3 regions of the Alteromonas sp. BL110 genome follow, and region 3 is predicted to be linked to each of the others. Evidence: predicted binding sites of a transcription regulator. Region 3 holds the regulator's gene; each other region holds the start of a gene.

Region 1 (7,239 bases), 2.2 Mb from region 3:
ATCTAGCTTAACAAACCGCCTGCGTGCGCTTTACGCCCAGTAATTCCGATTAACGCTCGCACCCTCCGTATTACCGCGGCTGCTGGCACGGAGTTAGCCGGTGCTTCTTCTGTTGTTAACGTCACGGCTAGCAGGTATTAACTACTAACTTTTCCTCACAACTGAAAGTGCTTTACAACCCGAAGGCCTTCTTCACACACGCGGCATGGCTGCATCAGGGTTTCCCCCATTGTGCAATATTCCCCACTGCTGCCTCCCGTAGGAGTCTGGACCGTGTCTCAGTTCCAGTGTGGCTGATCTTCCTCTCAGAACAGCTAGAGATCGTTGCCTTGGTAAGCCTTTACCTTACCAACTAGCTAATCTCACTTGGGCCTCTCTTTGCGCCGGAGCCTAAGCCCCGTTTGGTCCGAAGACATTATGCGGTATTAGCAGTCGTTTCCAACTGTTATCCCCCTCGCAAAGGCAAGTTCCCAAGCATTACTCACCCGTCCGCCACTCGTCAGCGAAGTGCAAGCACTTCCTGTTACCGTTCGACTTGCATGTGTTAGGCCTGCCGCCAGCGTTCAATCTGAGCCATGATCAAACTCTTCAATTAAATATATCGAAATATGAATCGTCGTTATGTTGACACCCTTAACGAGTGCCCACACAGATTGTCTTGTCTAAATTGTTAAAGAACGTTGCGACTTCGTCGCAATTCACCGGAAGCCGTTGCTTCTTAGTGACTCACCCTGTTCGAGTGAGGTGCGCATTATACGCTGGAAGTTTTCGTTGTCAACACTTTTTGAAAATTTATTTTCTGAAGCGTTTTTTCTAAACCCCCGTCTTTACTGGCCTATGTAGGTAGTAGAGACTTACTTCAGGAGGCTTGCTGTTTTGCTTTTCCCCCGAAGCGGATGCGCATTTTAGGGAAATGAGCGCTCACGTCAACACTTATTTTAAAAAAAGTGTCATATTCGCTTTGAACGCTCAAATTACCCACAACATGAGCTTTATTCGAACAACTTAAAGCTCTCAAGCTAAAGCATTGGCATCTATTTAGCTATAAAACAGTACTTATCGAACTGTTATATATGTCAGTTCGGATACTCACATTAGCTTTAAGTTTGTAAAAAAGAATAACTCTATAGGCAGGGCACAATCCTTTTTCAAATAATCATATGATTCATAGTGATTAACAGCGGCAGTGTCATTACTCTCCACACTTAGATAAACTACGGGAAATAACCTGCCGATACTTGCTTTTAATTTTGTCAGTATATAAGCATCTGTTAGCGGGAAGTTGGATACGTAATATCAATATTGCTTAACTACACTATATAGAGGTCTATCACGCATTATGAAAACGAGCGTCATTTTTACAACTTATAATTCACCCGCGTGGTTAGAGAAAGTACTATGGGGTTTCTTCGAACAAACCGCAGATAATTTCGAAATTGTTATTGCGGACGACGGCTCTCGTGAAGACACCAAAGAACTTATCCAACGTCTCAAGCAAGAAACAGATATACCTATCAAACACGTTTGGCAAGAAGACGATGGTTTCCAAAAGTGCCGTATTCTTAATAAAGCTATTGTAGCCTCTGAGGGCGAATACTTAATTTTCACAGATGGCGACTGCATTCCTCGAAACGACTTTGTAGAGCAACATCTAAGACTATCAGAGAAAAATACCTATCTTTCTGGTGGGTATTTCAAATTACCCATGAGTGTAAGTAAAGCAATCACACGTGAGGATATCGTAAGTCAGCGAGCATTCAATGTGGATTGGTTAGTGAGTAAAGGATTAAAAAAGACGCATAAAACGATGAAGCTCACTGCAAGAGGAGCCTGGGCAGAGTTTTTAAATAAGATTAGCCCGGCTCGCCCGACTTGGAATGGACATAGCGCTTCATGTTACAAAGAGCACATTCTGGCCGTAAACGGTTTTGAGGAAACCATGCAATATGGTGGTCAGGATTGTGAATTTGGCGATCGATTAGTTAACTATGGCTTAAAAGCTAAACGCATACGTTATTCCGCAGTGTGTATACACCTTGACCATAAACGCGGATATGTTACGCCAGAAATGCTACAGAGAAGCAAAGCAATACGTGAAGATACTAAAAAGAATAAAGTAATAAAGGCACGCGTAGGAATAGAAGAATCATCACAGTAAAACGGTAATAAACAAGAGTTGCTCTAATGCATAAACCAATTGATAGTTTTAAGGGTGTCTCACCTACTTTAGGAAAGAATGTCTATATTGACGACTCGGCAAGAATTGTCGGTGATGTAGTACTAAAAGATGATGCTAGTATTTGGCCATTAGTTGCTGCGCGCGGTGACGTGAACAAGATTCGTATTGGCGCTCGCAGTAATATTCAAGATGGCAGTGTTTTGCATGTTACCCGTAAATCAGAGAAAAACCCTGATGGGTTCCCACTTATTATTGGTGACGACGTTACCGTCGGGCATAAATGTATGCTGCATGGCTGCCAATTGGGTAATCGTATTCTGGTCGGTATGGGCGCTATTGTAATGGATGGCGTTGTTGTTGAAGACGACGTGTTCATCGGTGCAGGTACATTAGTACCGCCAAACAAAAGATTAGAAAGCGGATTTCTTTACGTTGGGAACCCCATGCAAAAGAAAAGACCGCTCAACGACGCTGAAATGGCATTCCTGAAACAGTCTGCCGTTAACTATGTTGTATTGAAAGATGAGTACCTTGAAGAAGCGAACTAGTTTCGCTTCTCACTTTGCTCAACGATATCGCGAACCTGTCTCACAATGTCCGAGGTATCAGGGCGCTTTTGCGTCCAAATATAAAATGCTTCGGCAGCTTGTTCAACCAACATCCCTAACCCATCTATCTGTGTACTTACACCTAACTCAGCCGCATCTCTCATAAACCGCGTGGGCGAGTTTTTATATACCATGTCGTAAACGACTTCACAGTGTTGTAAAACACCATCATTCAAACTACACGGCAACTCATTACTTAAACTAGCGGCTGTGGAATTGATAATAATATGAGGTGCTATCGTTGCGATATATTCAAGGGACACCACCTGCACTTTAGCGTTAGACGTGGCGCTTGCGACTTCTTCAGCTTTTGCTTTCGTTCTGTTCGCAATAGTCAGTGAAGCAGCACCCGCTTTTAACAACGGAGAAATAACGCCTCGGGCTGCGCCGCCGGCACCGATAAGCAACACGCGTTTGCCCTTAATTTCCACTCCACTATTAAGTAAATCATTTACCAACCCCACACCATCTGTGTTGAACCCTAATAGCTCACCACTGTCACCATTCATTAGAGTATTAACAGCCCGTGCATCTTTAGCTGCTTGGTCATCTACCTTTGCTAAGTTAAAGGCATCAAGCTTAAAAGGCATGGTGACATTGCAGCCTACAGCATGTTCCTGAGCTAAAAACGCTTTGGCGGCTTCAACAAAACCATCTTCAGGCGCAAGTATCTTTTCATAAGAAATCTTTTCTCCAACTTGATCAGCAAACATTTGATGAATAGTTGGTGATAAACTCTGTGCAATAGGATTTCCGAATACAGCGAATTTTTTCATGGGAATACGAGACTTATTTAATAAAAAGAAGAAAAGCGATAGTCGTGCTTCGCAGAGTACACCATATGAGCGTGTAGGTGGAGAGGAGAAAGTACGGGAATTAGCAAATACGTTTTACGACATTATGGAGACCGACCCACTTGCAAATGAACTACTTGCTATTCACCCTCAGCCATTAAACAGAATTCGCCACGTATTCTTTTTATATTTGAGTTTATGGCTGGGTGGTCCTGATGATTATCAGAAGCAATTTGGCCACCCACGTTTGCGTGCACGCCACCTCCCCTACACAGTAACACCAGAGTTAAAGGCCCAGTGGATGTATTGTATGCGCAAAGCTATGTTTAAAACGGTTGATGATATCGCTTTAGCCCAACAATTAATTGATTCACTCGATCAACTTGCCAATCACATGGTGAATACAAAATAAAAAAGCGCGTTGAAAGGGTTAACCTTTTAACGCGCGAATCCCCTATTACTGTCTACGCTCTTGTTGGCGTATAAAGTAGTGCAATTATGAAAGGTTCAACTGTTAGGTTTAGGCCTTAGAAGGTGTAACCTACCGATATCGTGTACACCCAAGGGTCTATTTCAATATTACTAACCTTTCCAGCAGCATCGCCCACTTTAAAGGTGGCCTCTGTATCAATATCTATGTAACGAACCGATGCGTTTACATGCCACTTGGAATCTATTTGATAGTCCATACCGACTTGAGCTGATAAACCAAATGAGTTATCTAGCGATAGGTCGCTTAAGCCCGCAGTTTCATTTACTCCCGTAAATTCCTCATCAAAGATAAAGGTATAGTTGATACCGGCACCAATGTACGGCTGAAATGCAGAGCTTGTATCGTTAAAGTAATAGTTCGCCGTTAGTGTAGGTGGAAGGTGTGTGACTTCACCAAGCTGGTTTCCTGTACCTAGAGGGTCAGCTACGGAAAAGTTAACGTCGTGCTTAAAGGGCGTTGCGGCAAGTAGTTCAATATTAATATTATCAGTAATAAAATACGCGACGTTCAAACCTAGCTGGGTATCGTTATCGATATTAAGGGCAACACCAAGATCAGTACCACCAGCGACGATGTTAGACGTCGATTCGTCTGGTGCAACGGTAGTCAGGCCGCCACGGACTATCCAATCGCCCTGCTGATGAGCGCTAGCTAAAGGTGAAAGTGCAGCCAGTGTAAGACAAAGTGCAGATAAAGTGTGTGTGCGCATGATGTATCTCTTTTGTGTTTAACTAAGATGGCGCTACTTTACGCCCTTATTTAAAAGAAACATTGATCCAGCGCAAGCTCGATAACGCACTGAAACACTGATGATATTCGACCTTGATGTAGATCAAAAAAAAGGCCGCATTAACGTTAATGCGGCCTTTTTCAGTCATTCAAGATTAGTGCTGTTATAGGCGGTAAGTTTTAGAATTTAAGGGCTGCCCCATTTACCAATTAATCACCAATCGGTAGGTTTTAACCAATCTGTCAGCTTAGCCTCTGCGCTACCCGGTGCGGGCGTATAGCAATACTCCCAGCGGGCTAGTGGCGGCATCGACATTAAAATAGACTCTGTGCGCCCACCGGTTTGCAATCCGAACAAGGTACCCCGGTCGAACACTAGATTAAACTCAACGTAGCGGCCTCGGCGATATAGCTGAAAATCTCGCTCTCTTTCACCAAAATCGGTTTGCTTGCGGCGTTCAACAATAGGAACGTAAGCATCGATAAATCCATTGCCTACCGCCTGCATAAACGCAAATGACTGTTCAAAGCCCCACTCATTCAGGTCATCGAAGAACAACCCACCCACGCCGCGAGTTTCATTGCGATGTTTTAAATAAAAGTAGTCATCACACCACTTTTTATACTTAGGGTATACCTCATCGCCAAACGGCTTACACAATTTCTTAGCAGTGTCATGCCAATGCACAACGTCATCCTTAAACGGATAAAACGGCGTTAGGTCAAAACCACCGCCAAACCACCAGATAGGAGCTTCGCCTGCTTTTTCCGCAATAAAAAAGCGAACATTAGCGTGTGAGGTTGGGATATACGGGTTATGTGGGTGAATAACAAGTGATACGCCCATGGCCTGAAAGTTTCTTCCCGCAAGTTCAGGACGATTTGCCGTTGCTGATGCAGGCATTTGGCTGCCAAAAACGTGAGAAAAGTTAACACCGCCTTGCTCAATCACCGCGCCGTTTTTTAATACGCGAGAGCGTCCACCGCCGCCTTCTTCGCGCTGCCAGCTGTCCTCAACAAACTGACCTTTACCATCGGCGAGCTCAAGGGTTTGACAGATTGTGTCCTGCAACCCTAATAGATAGCTTTTTACTTGTTCTATTATTTCAGCGGCATTTTTACCGTCCAGTAATTCTGCTGATGTCATGCTCTTATTACCTCTGCTGTGTCACCATCGCGAATAGTACTGGGTTTAGTTGCACCGCCCACTACACCGTCAACGTAGAAAACAGAGTCAGCGAATACGGCTTTTGCTTCTTCGGTGGTGGTGGCTGGCGGTTGACCGGTTAGGTTAGCGCTTGTAGAAACGAGAGGCTTCCCTAACTTGTTGCAAAGCTCTACTACAACTGGATGATTAGTTACGCGTACTGCTATTTTACTATGTTTGCCGGTTAACCAAACGGGCGCCGATGATGACTTAGGTAATAGCCAGGTGTTAGGGCCAGGCCAGCTTGAGAAAATATCGGTACGTCGGTGTGGTCGTATGGCATTGTCGTTGACATAGGGCAATAGCTGACTGTAATTGGCAGCTATTAAAATAACGCCCTTTTCTACTGGTCGTTGTTTTAACGCTAACAGCGCATTTACCGCTGCTTCGTTGTCTGGGTCACACCCGATACCCATCACCGCTTCGGTTGGATAAACGATTAAACTTCCCGCTTTAAAAGCGGCAACATCAGGGTCTACTTCAGATGAATTAGCCTCAACGGGTGTAAACGTATTTACGTTCCCATTTTGGGTATCAGACATGGTTTTGATCTCTTTGTATAGTTCTTGGTTTAGTTGTTCGTTTAGTTAATCATATAGTTACTTTTTAAAGCCACAAGTAGGCTGAGGACACTGTAATTGCCCCTTTTTGTCTATCAATACTCCCCAACCACAGTCTGGGCAGCTTTCATTTACCGGCGTGAAATTTAGCACATATCGACATTGTGGATAATGGTTACACGCGAAAAACTGCTTGCCGTATTTGTTAGTACGTGAGATCAAATGCCCTTTCCTACATTTAGGGCAATCTACCAAGGTGTCTTCTTTTTCTTTAATAGGCTCTATGTGATGGCATGAAGGAAAATTGGTACAGCCGATGAACATGCCAAACCGCCCCTTTTTAATTGCTAAATCAGAAGCGCATTCGGGGCAGGCAATACCATCTAAGATTTTAAGTATTGTGGTTTGTTTATCGTGAAGTGGCTTACTAAAGTTACATTCAGGATAACCGGTACACCCGATAAAAGGGCCTGATTTACTGTTCTTTATATGAAGAGGTTTGCCACACTCAGGGCAATCTCCGAAGTTATCATCAAGAGCGTGCTCGTGTGCAGAAAAAAGTGAATGGTCTATTTTAGACATGTTGTGGACGTAAAAGCCTTAAACGCGCTGCTGTTGCACAGCGCATTTAGTTAAGTATAGATGTAAAGAGCAGTGGGCAAGCCTGCA
Region 2 (7,239 bases), 1.7 Mb from region 3:
AATGTCGTTAGTATCACCAGAAGGAATATCCATGCGCAAACGATAGATAACGCTTTCACCCGGTGCGTACTCAAGAACTTCTGTAGTCGTGTTATTGTCAGAATTTACGAGGAATTTAGTTGTTGTTATTCCTTCGATAGATACTGAATCACTAGAGCCTTCTGAGCAGCTCGCAGCACCACTCTCTACGTTGTACTGCGCGCTTTGCGAAAATGACAGTGAATCGTTAGCGACGACTGGGGCACCGCTATCAACCCCAGTATAACCACCAACGTAATTTTGCTGTATATCTACGGTATAAGACACCGTTAACACGCTTCCACCTGAAAGCGTGCTTGTTACGTCGGTTACGTTGTAGGTTATCGTTTCATTTTGACTGGCATCAGTACTTGAAGCAGGTCTTGTTATATTAAACGTGTTTCCACCATAGCTGACGGTGATATTGGATGAAAAATCCACGCCATCGGCTATGGTGTCGTTAAGAATTAAAGAATCTACCGATATATAGTCAGAGATTTGAATAGAGTTAGTAACGGTAAGCGTATTGCCAGGGCTTGATTGATTAGCGCTAACGCCTTGCTGTATTGCTACATGTTTTGCCGCAACCGTATCACTGCTAGAAACTTGGGTAAGACCATTACCGTTATAGTCAGCATTAAAAACTAACGGATGCTCGATACTTGAAACACTACACTGCTGCGCATCTAGTACATTAATAAAATGCATGGGGTAGCTAACGCGCACATCATTTTCGCTACTTGTACCCGTAGCTGAAGTACAAGACACATCTAAAGTACCACCAGGGTTTGACGTAGAAGGCTCACTACCTATAGCACACCCTGTTCCACCACTAATTGTAGCTTGAGCACTGTATTGAACAGCGCTGTTTAAATTATCGGTAAACTGTAAGTCATCAATTGTTGGACCGTTTGCTACATCAACCGTATGGGTGACGGTTGCCGAAAAACTTGGACCCGCAGCAAGCTCGTTTTCCGCAGCCGAGCTTTGCGTTGTTATTTGGTAAAGTGCCGCCTCAACCGACGCGCTTTGCGTTGTGCCTACTATTGGACCATTGTCACCTGTTGCCGTGTCGCCAAACTCATATACGGGAGTAACTTCAATAACAAACGCTTCCGCAGGCGTTGCATTGCTGTCGATAGTGAAACACACATTAGTTGTCAAATCAGGGCCGTTGGCTACAACCGAGCCCACCGGAATATCTACCGTTGAAAAGCTGAACCCTTCCGTTCCGCTAACGGTTTGAGCGATGATAGGATCTTCAAGCTCATTGTTGTTCGCTACAGTGTCGAAAGTGCCTACATTAACCGTATCACTGTTACTTCCAATAAATGTTGCCCCGTTGAATGTTAAGTCGGCATCATGAATAACGCGCAGATAAGGGCCATACCCGGTAGTTCCTGTGTTGTTAAAAGGAACGTCATAACAAAATGACTCCCCAATAAACGCACTTTGTGGCGCTGAGTTGGAAATGACGGGGGTTGCTGCTTGTGCACTTTGTAATGCGCCTAAGAGCAATGAAGTACCGATGATGGCTTTGGACAATGTGCGGATCATGTCTTTCCTTTAGCGCGTATATTAATTCGAGAGGTAGCTCTCTTCCATGGTCTATGTTGAGAAAGCTCTTTAACAAAAACACTCGACAAGACTGTGAACGTTAGTTCAAGAATGTCGCTTTCGCCAACAAATCAAACAATAAAATTAAATAACTTAAAGCTAATATTTATTACTTATTAATAAGTTAGCGTATGAATTCGTGGACATTACAACGATAGATTTAGTAAGAAAACTAGACATAAGGATAAGGAAAAACTCTAGGGGTAACTCCCTATTTAAATTTGGAATCGCCCGTCTCATGTCGCCCTGAAGAGCTTTTTTAATAATTATTTTGGTTAAATTAGGCATTTGTATAAACATTAAATTTTCGTTTTATACGGCTCATAACATGAATAAAACTTGTATTTATTGACCTCACACAATAAACTTTCAGTAATTTCTGAAACTTCTGGAAAATAAAAATGAAAATGACGCCTTTAATTACATCTGCGGTCATGCACTTTGGCGAAATGGGAAGTCGCTGGGGTTTTAATCGGACAGTAGGGCAAATTCTTGCACTTATTGTTTTGAACGAAGAGCCTATTTCGGCACAAGAGATTGCCGATGCGCTCAATATCTCCAGAGGCAACACGAGTATGGGCTTAAAAGAGCTTCAGTCATGGCGCTTAGTTAGACAACACCATGTTCCTGGTGAGAGAAAAGAGTTCTTTATTCCTGCCGGTGATATTTGGACGCTGGCAAATCGGGTATTTGAAGAGCGCAGAAAGCGTGAGATAGACCCAACCATGAGCCTACTTCGGGATTTACTTCTCGATGCACCCGCTAATGAAAAGGAGGCAAATGCTCAACATAAACTGAACGAAATTCACGATTTACTCGAATCAATTACGGCATGGTCTGAAGAGCTTCAGAATCTTGGGCCTGAAAAGTTAAACACGTTAATGAAGTTAGGTTCTGGCGTGGGCCGTATGCTTGAGCTTAAGGACAAGCTACTTCCGGGAAAAAACAGCGTTAACTAAGGGGGCTCTCTGTGGATGCATTCTTGCTGTCTCGTTTACAATTTGCGTTAAATATTAGTTTCCATATTTTGTTTCCAACCATCACTATGGCGATGGGCTGGTTTCTATTCTATTTTAAACTGCGCTCTAACATCTCAGGTCACCCAGTGTGGATGCGCATGTATCGTTTTTGGGTACGTGTTTTTGCCCTCAGCTTTGCCTTAGGTGTGGTAAGCGGCGTTACCATGTCATTTCAATTTGGTACCAACTGGCCAGGGTTTATGGAGAAAGTCGGAAACGTAGCTGGCCCGCTTTTAGGCTACGAAGTACTTACTGCTTTCTTCTTGGAAGCTACATTCTTAGGCATCATGTTATTCGGCATACGCCGTGTTCCTAACTGGCTGCACACAGCATCTACCCTTATTGTTGCCCTTGGCACCACAACCTCTGCATTTTGGATATTAGCGCTTAATAGCTGGATGCAAACCCCACAAGGCTTTGAAGTGGTAGACGGCGTGGTGTATGCCACAAACTGGAAAGAGATTATTTTTAACCCGTCTTTCCCCTATCGCTTTGTACACATGATGTTAGCGTCTGGTCTAACAGCCAGTTTCCTCATTGCTGGGCTTTCGGCGTACCGCATGTTGAAAGGTGACGATAAACTCGCCCCAAAATTAGCGCTTAAAACAGCCACCTATACGGCGGCAGTGCTTATCCCTTTGCAGATTTTTGCTGGAGACATGCACGGTTTAAATACCCTTGAGCATCAACCTCAAAAAGTGGCGGCGATGGAAGGGCTATGGGAAACCACTGAAGGTGCACCTTTATTGCTTTTTGCAATTCCAGACGAAGAAAGCAAAGAGAACCACTTTGAAATTCCTATTCCTTATGGGGCGAGTTTAATTCTTACACACGAGCTTAAGGGCGAAATAAAAGGACTCAATGAGTTTGAAGGAGAGCATCCGCCCGTTGCTCCTGTGTTCTTCGGCTTCAGAGTCATGGTGGGTATGGGTATGCTAATGCTGGCCGTTTCGTGGCTTGGCAGTCTTTACCTTATTCGCAAGAAAGAATTTCCTGTGTGGCTGAAACGCACCTTTGCAGGTATGGCATTTAGTGGCTGGATAGCAACGTTAGCAGGCTGGTACGTTACAGAAATAGGTCGGCAGCCTTATTTGGTAAGTGGTGTATTACGAACCGTGGATGCGGTTACGCAGTTGCCTCCGGCTAATATTGCTCTGTCGTTCACGCTTTACCTTGTAATTTACACTGTCCTTCTAATCGCATACATGGGAACACTGATGTTGATGTGCAGACGAGCAGTTGAAATTGAAGAAATAACAACGGAAGAGCGGGAAGTGGCGAAGGCAAAGATGCAACCTTCTGAACCTGACCCAAGCACGGTATAGGGAGAGCAAATTATGTTTGAAAATATATCAGCAGAAATGCTTGGAAATATTTATGTGGGTTTACTCGGTTTATCTGTATTGTTGTACGCCATTTTAGATGGTTATGATTTAGGCGTAGGTGTACTTATTCCGCCAAGAACAGAGGCTTTCCGCGACGACATGATAGCCTCTATCGGCCCATACTGGGATGCAAATGAGACTTGGCTTGTGCTCGCTATAGGTTTGCTGCTCATTGCTTTTCCTGAAGCTCATAGTGAGTTTTTGCAGACCCTGTACTTGCCTGCAACTTTTATGTTGTTGGGGCTTATTCTGCGCGGCGTAGCGTTCGACTTTCGCGCCAAAGTTGTGCAGGTGAAAAAGCGTAAGTGGGATTTGGTATTCAAATACGGTTCGCTTTTAACCACACTTGCTCAGGGTTACATGTTGGGCATATACGTTACGGGGCTTCGAACTGATATTTGGGCGCAAGGCTTTGCACTACTTGCGGCATTTGGTGTTACGGCAGCCTATGCATTTATTGGCTCGTGCTGGTTAATACTTAAAGGCGAAGGTGAGCTTCAACAAAAAGCGTATTACTGGGCACGCCGAGGTTTGATTGTGCTGGCTGTGGGGATTACTGCAGTAAGTATCGCAAACCTAACCTTACACGACGATGTGCGAGATTTATGGCTATCAGCACCTTGGGGCTATGTGCTATTCGCAATACCCGTAGCTTGTTTCGCCCTTTTAGCATTGTGTGGTGTGTTGCTCAAGAAACTGCCTAGCGCGCAAGGTAAAGGCGAATGGCTCCCGTTCTTTATTGCCTTACTTATATTTTTACTTTGCTTTACCGCATTTGGCATTAGCTACTACCCGTTTATTATACCTGGGCAAATGACGGTGATGGATGCGCTCAGCGACGCTAACTCTCTGCGTTTCTTGCTAGTTGGCGTAGTTATTGTTGTTCCTATTATTTTGGCCTATACGGCCATGGTATATAAGATTTTCTCCGGCAAATCGGAAAAGCTGTCTTACTACTAACACACATTGATGGGATCGCAGTAGATCCCAATTACTCAAAACAATAGTGAACATCATTGAAAGTCAGTGGTGTTCACTTTCTATTCAGCGCTATACTTAACCCTATACGTTGCGAGTTTTTGCTGTCTCCGACTCCCTTCCTGTCATGCGGCATTTGCGGCGACTATTATTAGTTGCTCATTGGCTCAATCTGAAAATCTGCGATCAAAATATGATCCGTTCAAGCAACCAATGTATACCAATGAATAGAGGATGATCAGCGCCCGCTAGTCTATCCTTACCATGTGAACGAAATTTCTACGATAACTCAGGCAATATTTTGTTGACATCAAACTGTAATATTACTATATTTTATTTGGGGCAATTTTTTACAGAAGGAGCCAATACTATGGAAAATGTATTCCATTCGTTCTCACGGTTCTTCAAACGCGCGCACCCCTATACAGTCGCCCACTATATCGGCCGTAAAAATGCGCAGCGTATCTTAGGATGTAAAATTAAAAAGAAATCCAAGATATTTGCCGACCAGCACGTTGAAGAACAAAATCATTAATTTATATGGGGCCCGTCAAACCGGCCCCATTTTTTTTTGCATTTTAAACGTGGTTTAACGGCACTGAGGTTGTGTACTTAATCTGCTCCATTGCAAAGCTTGACGTGACGTCTGAAAACTCTATACCGTTAACCAATCGCTTATAAAAATGATCAAAGCAATCCATATCGGTAACAAGTACTTTTAGCAGGTAGTCGTATTCGCCGGACATGCGATAACATTCAACGACTTCATCAAAAGACGCCGCGTGTTTAGCGAAGCTTGCTAGCCACTTTCCATCATGCCTTCCTGCTTTTACCTGAACGAAAACCGTCATTGCAAGGCCTAACTGTTTTGCTTGCAATAACGCCACTCGCTTGGAGATTACACCCTTTCCTTCTAGCTTTTGAATACGTCGCCAGCAGGGCGTTACTGTTAGCCCGACTTGCTCGGCAATTTCTGCCACAGGCGTATCAGCATTATTCTGAAGAATGGCCAAAATGGCTTTGTCGATTGTGTCTATACTGCTTGTATTTTCACTACGCATAGTGAGGTGTTGCCTTTTTTCAAAATTTTTAGTTTTTTAAGGAATTTCGTCAGGCACTTTACTTTTTAGGGTGCTAATTAAAGCCTTTTTTAAATGCTACTAACTAAACTCACCATCTAAAGCCACCAGGGCTGATTAAAGTCGACATTTTCCGGTGCTATTTCGAATTGAAAGGGAGGCGCAAATACATCCCAAAATGCATCGCGCAAGTCCTCATCTATTATGTTGAGTTTACTTTCGTCGCGATAGCGAGATAACAGTGTATTATAAGCGTCAATCGGCATTTGCGGGTTAGACTGACGAAAAATAACGCGCCCTCCAAACTCTTCATACATCGCTTTTTCTGTGTAAAATTGCATAACCTGCTTGGCCGCTATTTCTTTAATGGGTTTCGTTGCAGATTCACCTGAAACCTGACTTTCAAACTTCTCAATAAACTTACTCACCAGTGTTTGATTAACAGTAATACCTTTTTGCTTTGCATAGTCCTCTAATACAAGCTCATAAATTTTGTTAGACGCATTAACACGGACAACATATTCAAGCATTTCGGTATAATTGTCTTTCGACTGCTGCTTCAAGTTCTTGCGCTCTTTTTCGCTAGGCATTACGTCGTTCATGCGGATTTCGGTATTTAGCACAGTCGCTAAAACCGCGTTTTCAGCGACTCGCTCATTTGCCTGAGCAGCATAAATAGAGTTTGAACAAATAAGAAATAGTACAGCAGCCAGTGAGGATCGAATAATTGATATCATGCGCATAAAGCACTCCCTGAAGTAACCTAAATGGTCGTTGTGATGAGTAAAGCATTAAACGCCATGACTACGCAATACCGCTGTGGATTGATATCAGTAATATACGGCAAGCATGAAATATAATGGGGTTAGCTAGTAGTTTTTATTGTGAAGACAATAGATGGTTAGGGTAGCTACGTTTTAAACTAGTTTGAAAAGGGCCATTCGTTAAACGTGATATTAACTGAAAGCTTATTTACGCGAGTAGTGTGAGCGTGAGGAATGTAAACGATAGAAAGAAAAACGGCGGTCAAATGACCGCCGTTTTTGAATTCTTAGATAGCTTGCACGTTAGCAGCTTGAAGACCTTTTTGACCTTCTTCAACTTCAAATTCTACTCGCTGACCTTCTGGAAGCGTTTTGTAAC
Region 3 (7,239 bases):
AGGGCTACAACTTTTTTGGTTTATGGTGTTTTTCAAAAGGGTGCGGTTTCGTCCCAAATCGCCGAAATACCGGCGCATCACACGAAGTTGCTAAGTTTGATAGCTTATCGCGCGCCACCTATACCTATATGCGTAACCTCAACAGACACGATGCCTATGCTGATTTAAGAGAGATCCGCAGCCGTCTACGAGCTAACCAATTACCTATTACTGGTGTTGCGTTGGCAGAAGGGCTAATGAATTATTCCGAGCGAGGAGCCGCTTATGTTGAAGAGCTCCAAACAATGATCCTATTTAACGAGGAGTTTTTATCCGAATGATACGCGCTGCATTATTTATTGCTTCATCTCTGTTTGTCGGTTTTGGCAGTACATCCGTAACTGCTGAAACGATAGATGTAGAGTACAGCCGTTTCTACAGCCATGTTAAAAAGCTAGATAACGAAGATACCCAAGCACTTCAGTTTGCTTTTGGTTTTGTCCGAGTAGGTGAAGGGCGTTTATGCGGGGTTAACGGTGCATCTATCGTTACCGATAAGAAAACAATGTCACTAGAAGTTACTGATGAAGGACGTTTTACCGTACCCACTGAAAAAGCACTGAAACTGGCTAATGCACTGGTACGTATCGACTTAAACGAACGTGCGAACGTTTGTGATATGTCAGTGCAGCTTGAAACTAAGCCCGAATACCTTAAACAGTATTACAAGCAAGAAGAACTCACTTTCTTATATGAACAGTATGAAGCTTTCTTCAATGAGATGGGGAGCTTTTTGTCTTTTATGATGCCGTCAGTGAAGGGCTTAATGATTCAGTTTGACGACAAGAATTTAGATTTCGTTACGCCGCAAGGTGTACAAATTAACAACGGTGTTCTGCATTTAGAACAAGAGTGGATAAATGAGGCGAAAGGCTTAACGCTCCCTAAAGCGCCGCTTCGTGTAACAGCTATGGCATCTAGTTAATCTGCCTTTTGAACAATTAGGTATCAGGTTAGCAACTGATACCTAATTTGCTCTGCGATCCGCGCGATGGTTTCTTCACCTTTTGCGCAAAGTTCTTCCGCCCTGTGAAACTCCATAATGCCAACATCAGTAAGCTGAGGTTCGATAAGTATATCTGGCGGATCGCCGGCTAGACGTGAACGAGTAACACGAGCTTGAAGTATTTCAAGTGAGCTACTCATTACGCTCATGATCCCCGGTGGATTTCGCTTATTCACCTTAGCGGGTACTTCGGTAAATTCTTCTTCTACTTTTTCAATAACGTCAGACGCTATGCTTTCTTCGGTATTCACATCGTCAGAAGCATTAAATTGAAGCTGCTCTTCATTTTCCGCTGATGCTTTGTCATCTTTACTATCAGGCGAAAACCATTGGCGCAATACGTTTTGGCTTTTAGTAAAAAAGTCTTCGGTTTTACGTTGGTTTTCTTCGTGGTCTTGCCTTAACTTTTCTAACCGAAGCGGGCGAAAGTCGGCGTTAAGGTTAACCGCAATTACAAAGTCTGCACCTAACTGTCGACACAGGTTAACCGGTACAGGGTTAACCACCGCACCATCTACCAGCCAGCGATCGCCGTGAGCGACGGGGGCAAAGAGCGCAGGGATAGCGCAAGATGCTTGAATGGTGTCGCCAATGGGCCCTGAATTGAACACCACTTCTCGACCTGTGTATAGGTCGGTAGCGACTGTGGCAAAAGGTTTAAGCATGTCTTCATAAGAAGAGACACAAAACTCGCTTGCAAGTTTGTCGAAAACCTTTTGTCCGCTGGCAATACCGCCGCGTCTTAATCCAACGCCCATAAGCGCAAGTACCTGCCAGTCACTAAGTGAACAGGCCCACTCTTTTAAACCCTCTAATCTGCCACTTGCGTAGGCAGCGCCAACATAAGCACCAATGGAGCAACCAGCGACAACGTCAATCTTAACGCCAAGCTTTTCTAATGCTTCAATTATACCAATGTGCGTCCAGCCCCTTGCGGCACCGGCACCTAACGCAAGTCCAATTTTCATTTACTTTGGTTCCATAATATTTACTACCTCGATAGCGTTATCTTCATCGTTAAGATCTGCACTATTTTCTGTAGTAAAAGAAGGTTCATCAAATCCGATATCACCATCTGCAACGGGGCCGTCTTGGGTGGCAATAGACTTAAAGTCATAAAGGTTGCTGTCTACAAGGTGTGAAGGGGCCACGTTTTGAAGCGCACGGAACATTGATTCAATACGACCTGGGAAACGGCGGTTCCAGTCTTGAAGCATTGCTTTGATATTCTGGCGCTGTAGATTTTCCTGTGAACCACAAAGGTTACACGGAATTATTGGGAACTCAGCGGCTTGTGAATATTTCACAATGTCTTTTTCGCTGCAGTACGCAAGTGGGCGAATAACAATATGTTCACCGTTATCGCTGACCAGTTTTGGTGGCATAGATTTCAGCTTACCACCGTGAAACATGTTCAGAAAGAAAGTTTCTAACATGTCGTCACGATGGTGTCCTAAAGCAATTTTAGTCGCGCCTAACTCTTTCGCTGTGCGGTATAAAATACCACGACGCAAACGAGAGCAAAGCGAACAGGTCGTTTTCCCTTCAGGAATTTTGTCTTTAACAATAGAGTAGGTGTCTTCTTCTACAATCTTGTAGTCAACGCCAATGCTGTCTAAGTACTCGGGTAAGATATGTTCGGGAAAACCAGGTTGCTTTTGGTCAAGATTTACCGCAACAATATCAAAATGAATAGGCGCAATCTTCTTTAAAAACAATAGAATATCAAGCATGGTATAGCTGTCTTTACCGCCAGATAAACACACCATGACCTTGTCGTTGTTTTCAATCATACCGAAATCGCCAATGGCCTTACCCACGTTGCGGCGAAGTCGTTTCTGAAGTTTGTTGAAGTTGTACTTTTGCTTACTTTGCGCGGCGTTTAACGTCGGCGCGTCAGCACTGCTTGTGCCTAAACTCATAATTAACTAGCTTGGTTTGTGATAAAGACGCCATTATACATTAAAGCGCCTTTTCGAGACTATCGCTGTGTAGTTAAATTTATCGAGAAGCGTTAAGTACTGATTTAAGCGTGTGTGACTAATTCGCGTAATTAACCGCTAAATGCGCACTTTTTTTTATGAAAAACGCCAAGCGCCGACTCGCTATTTGTTGCCACCGAGTGTCTTGGTATTTTAGCGCAACTAAGTAGTTAACTACACGGTTATCGGTGATTCAAATCCATCGGGCTTAATTGCTAATACGTCACAATTCAGTTCATCGATAACGTGTTCGGCAGTATTGCCAATAAGCGCTGCTGAAATACCCACCCGTCCCACGGTACCTATTACAACTAACTCTGCATCGAGTGTTTTTGCTACTTGTGGGATAACTTTTTCAGGTAAGCCTTCTTTCACCACACATTTATTATCTGGAATACCGTATTTGAGTGCGTGACTACGCATTTCCTTCATATGATGGTTTTTTACCGCATCGTGATACGTGTCAGGGTCAAACTCCGGCACTTCGATGGCAATGTTGAGTGGTGTTGAAGGGTAGCTGTTGACTAAATTAACGTTACCTTTCAGCAAAGAGGCATAGTCATTCGCGATTAATGTAAGCTTGTCGTTTAGTACAGCGTGTTCATCATCTTCGCTTCCTACGTTCACTGCAGCAATGATTTCACCGCCTTCTGGCCAGTCATGTTCTTTAACGAGTAGAACGGGGCGCGGACACTTGCGCATTAAGTGCCAGTCCGTAGGGGTAAAGATCACCGAGGCAAGGTCGTCATGTTTTTTAGTGGCTTTTACTACTAAGTCGATTTGGTTGTTAAGGGCGAAATAAATAATCGACTCATAAGCACGGTTGTTCCACTCAACTACAATATCGGTCTCTGAAAAGCCTTGTTCTTTTAGTTGGGCAGAAAGCCATTTGGCGTGCTCTTTTGTAACGGCATCGCGCATTGATTCACGTTCGTCGGGGCTAAGCATGGTTGTCATATCGTAAGACAGATCAAATACCACCATCATAGCAGTAACCGTGGCGCCCGTTTTTGACGCAAGTTCATAGGCACGGCTTAGGGCAGGCTGGTTATCGCGTTCCGCATCCACTACGGCAAGAATTCGTTTACACTCAATCATAACGTCTCCTCAACTACAAAGCTTTGTATGGCTGTCGACATCGAAATTGTTTCAAAACAGTTTATATAAACCATTTATATTAACTATAAACGACATTTTGAAAAACGTGAGTTGTTTTGGATCAAGAGTGTTAAACGTAAATGAAAAGTTCAGGAATTAAAACGAAAGCTGAGCGCGTTCAGTGAGATATAAGGTAAAAGTTAGCGATATGAGATGAACGAGTGTTAAGCAAAAGCGCACGTTCCGCGCGCTTAAGGTAACACACGAAAAATTAGCCGTTACAGACCACGCTAGGTCCATTTAACGCCTCTAGCTTGGTATTTAACCGATCAAAATCCAAAACAGAAATAAGCTTACCGTCTACTTTTATAATGTTTTCCTTCTGAAAACGGCTCAATAGACGACTAATGGTTTCTATCGTTAACCCTAAATAGTTGCCGATTTCGTTACGGGTCATAGTCAGGTGAAATTCCCTGTGCGAGAAGCCGCGCTCTTCAAAGCGCTGGGAAAGATGCGATATAAAATAAAGTAAACGCTCTTCTGCGGTACGCTTGTTTAAAAGCATAATCATGTCGTGATCTTGTTTTATTTCCGCGCTCATAAAGCTCATTATTTGATGGCGTAACTTAGGGAATTGCACCGACATTTCATCGAGGGTGTCGTAAGGCAGTTCACATACCATGGCTGTTTCTAGCGCAGAGGTGTAGCTTTGGTGTTTATTTTCCCGTAAGGCATCGAACCCAATAATATCACCCGGGAAGTGGAAGCCGGTGATTTGCTCTTCACCCTCTTGGTTGGTTACAAATGATTTGAAAGAGCCCGTTCTTACAGCGAAAAGTGAACGAAATTTATCGCCAGTTTGAATGAGCGTATCGCCTTTATGGAGCGGTTTTTTGCGCTCAATTATATCGTCAAGAGACTCAATTTCTGTTTTGTTCAGTGCCACCGGTAAACATAAGTGACTGAAGCTACAGTTTTGACAGTGAATAGAAAATTGGCTTCCTTTGCTCATAATGCATGCTCTTTTGAAGATTACGCAATTATGATACACCCATTTTTAAACTATTGCGCCATGAATAAGATAGGCTGCATATATGGCCATCATTACTGCGATGATTTGTCTAACGCGATTGTGCTGAAAACTACGGGTAATGTAATGACTACCTGCGCTTGCAGCGAGGAGAGTAGGCAGGGTGCCTAAACCGAAGAAAAACATAATAGCAGCGCCTTGTAGCGCATTCCCCGCCGCTAAAGACCAAGTCAGTGTTGAATACACTAATCCACACGGCAGCCACCCCCAGATAAACCCGTAGGGTATAGCACTAAGCGGTGTTTTGAACGGTAAAAAACGTTTAGATAACGGCTGTAGTTTGGAGAATAAACCTTTTCCTGCGCTTTCCAATACCGTTAGACCCGTCCACCATTTGCCTAAATAGCAGGCCAGTAAAAGCAACATAATTCCACTTAGAAGGGAAAGGGCATAGTTGGCAAGAGGGATATAGTCTGCTGCAATTTTTCCAAGTGCCCCGGTTAAAGCGCCAGCAATGGTGTAGCTAGCTATGCGCCCCATGTTATAGGCGAGGGTGTAAGGTACTGCTGATGCACCTTTTGGTGAGACCATTCTCAGCGCCGCTACTATACCACCGCACATGCCCACACAATGAACACCGCCAGCTAAGCCGATAAGAAAGGCCGAGAAGTAATTAATCCCCTCCATGCTGCCCTTGGTTTTTCTCTGCTTTAGTTTCCTGAAGTTGTTTGCGTTGCTCAGCGAGCTTTTTCTCCTCAGGCGGAAGATCATCATCAAATAGTATGCTGTAGCCCTGACGGTCTAAGTCTTCAAACTGATTGGTTTTAACCGCCCAGAAGAATATCACGATTGCCACAGCCACTATGATGATCGCGATTGGTATTAAAACGTAAATAATGCTCATGCTATTTGCCTAAAAGTCGCGTAGAGTTTGTCACTACTATGATACTGCTTAATGACATGCCAACAACCGCCATCCACGGCGAAAGTAGGCCTGATACAGCGAAAGGTAAGATCAAAACGTTGTAACCTACCGACCAACCAATATTTTGTCTTATTTTTTGCTTCACTTGATGTGATGTGCGAATAAGTTCAGGTACTGAGAGTAATTGGTCGCCTAGCAAAATCACGTCAGCGGCAGTTTTTGCAACATCAGTGGCATTACCTACTGCTATTGCTACATCAGCACTGGCTAGAACAGGTGCGTCATTGATGCCATCCCCCATCATCATTACCTTTGAGCCTGATTGCTGCATAGCTTGAACTGCTTCGTATTTTTGCTCTGGTGTAAGTCCACCTTTCGCAGTGGAAATTGGTAAAGACGCGGTAAGAGAATTCACATTTGGCTGTGTATCACCGCTTAATACTGCAAGAGTATGACTTTTTGCCAATATATCGAGGGTTTCTTGGGTATCGTCACGCAGTGAGTCTCGAACTTCAAATGCCGCCATAATACGGCCTTTGACAGTAAGAAACACGTTAGCTGAAGGAAATTCATCGATGACTTTTAACTGTGATTCGTGAACGCTGAATGCTGCAGAGCCCATGGAAAAAAGCGTGTCATTAATTTCACCGCTAATTCCGCCACCTGGTGTGACCGTAAAATTAGAGACTTTGTGGATAGTGCTGCTGCTTAACGCTTTATTATCGCTAAGGGCTTTATTATCGCTAAAGGCTTTAGCAATAGGGTGCTCAGAACGAGATTCCAGCGAGCGGGCGATGGATAGCGCGCTATCACTATCGACACCATCAGCATACCAGGCGTTTGATATAGTGAACTTACCTTGTGTAAGCGTACCGGTTTTATCTAGCGCGATGGTGTCAATATCAGTTATTTGCTCTAAGGCGTCGGCACGCTTTAGCAAAATACCTTGCCTGTTTAATTTCGCCATAGCGCAAGTAAGCGCTGATGGCGTGGCTAATCCTAGGGCGCAAGGGCAAGTAGCTACCAGCACTGAAATGGTGATCCAAAATGCATCATTACTGCCGTTAAAGGCCCAAAAGGCGTAGGTTACCGCTGAAATAAGCAGTACCGCCGAGACAAAATATCGAGAGAAATTATCGGCTATCTGTGCGGCTTTCGG

The links. Region 3 encodes FNR, which switches genes on or off when oxygen is low (the NO sensors DNR and NnrR bind a similar motif). Its sites were predicted from a motif close to TTGATCTAGATCAA; they were not measured.
Region 1: the regulator FNR is predicted to act here: its motif matches at 4,897-4,910, upstream of D1814_RS07435 (OmpW/AlkL family protein).
Region 2: the regulator FNR is predicted to act here: its motif matches at 1,984-1,997, upstream of D1814_RS09890 (GbsR/MarR family transcriptional regulator).

Annotation. Positions count from the first base shown of each region.
Region 1 is NZ_CP031967.1:1,705,147-1,712,385, forward strand. It holds rRNA gene D1814_RS07410 (16S ribosomal RNA) at 1-595, opposite strand, end outside; gene D1814_RS07415 (glycosyltransferase family 2 protein) at 1,340-2,158, shown strand; gene D1814_RS07420 (gamma carbonic anhydrase family protein) at 2,185-2,727, shown strand; gene aroE (shikimate dehydrogenase) at 2,724-3,563, opposite strand; gene D1814_RS07430 (group II truncated hemoglobin) at 3,562-3,993, shown strand; gene D1814_RS07435 (OmpW/AlkL family protein) at 4,109-4,783, opposite strand; gene hemF (oxygen-dependent coproporphyrinogen oxidase) at 5,018-5,950, opposite strand; gene D1814_RS07445 (Sua5/YciO/YrdC/YwlC family protein) at 5,947-6,552, opposite strand; gene D1814_RS07450 (DNA topoisomerase family protein) at 6,610-7,152, opposite strand.
Region 2 is NZ_CP031967.1:2,254,472-2,261,710, reverse strand. It holds gene D1814_RS09900 (tandem-95 repeat protein) at 1-1,575, opposite strand, end outside; gene D1814_RS09890 (GbsR/MarR family transcriptional regulator) at 2,037-2,594, shown strand; gene D1814_RS09885 (cytochrome ubiquinol oxidase subunit I) at 2,606-3,979, shown strand; gene D1814_RS09880 (cytochrome d ubiquinol oxidase subunit II) at 3,992-4,999, shown strand; gene D1814_RS19425 (hypothetical protein) at 5,388-5,552, shown strand; gene D1814_RS09875 (Lrp/AsnC family transcriptional regulator) at 5,596-6,078, opposite strand; gene D1814_RS09870 (hypothetical protein) at 6,195-6,839, opposite strand; gene cspE (transcription antiterminator/RNA stability regulator CspE) at 7,148-7,239, opposite strand, start outside.
Region 3 is NZ_CP031967.1:3,927,512-3,934,750, forward strand. It holds gene D1814_RS17135 (glucosaminidase domain-containing protein) at 1-320, shown strand, start outside; gene D1814_RS17140 (DUF2987 domain-containing protein) at 317-964, shown strand; gene D1814_RS17145 (patatin-like phospholipase family protein) at 988-2,013, opposite strand; gene ttcA (tRNA 2-thiocytidine(32) synthetase TtcA) at 2,014-2,967, opposite strand; gene uspE (universal stress protein UspE) at 3,202-4,125, opposite strand; gene fnr (fumarate/nitrate reduction transcriptional regulator Fnr) at 4,397-5,137, opposite strand; gene D1814_RS17165 (sulfite exporter TauE/SafE family protein) at 5,183-5,842, opposite strand; gene ccoS (cbb3-type cytochrome oxidase assembly protein CcoS) at 5,829-6,059, opposite strand; gene D1814_RS17175 (heavy metal translocating P-type ATPase) at 6,061-7,239, opposite strand, start outside.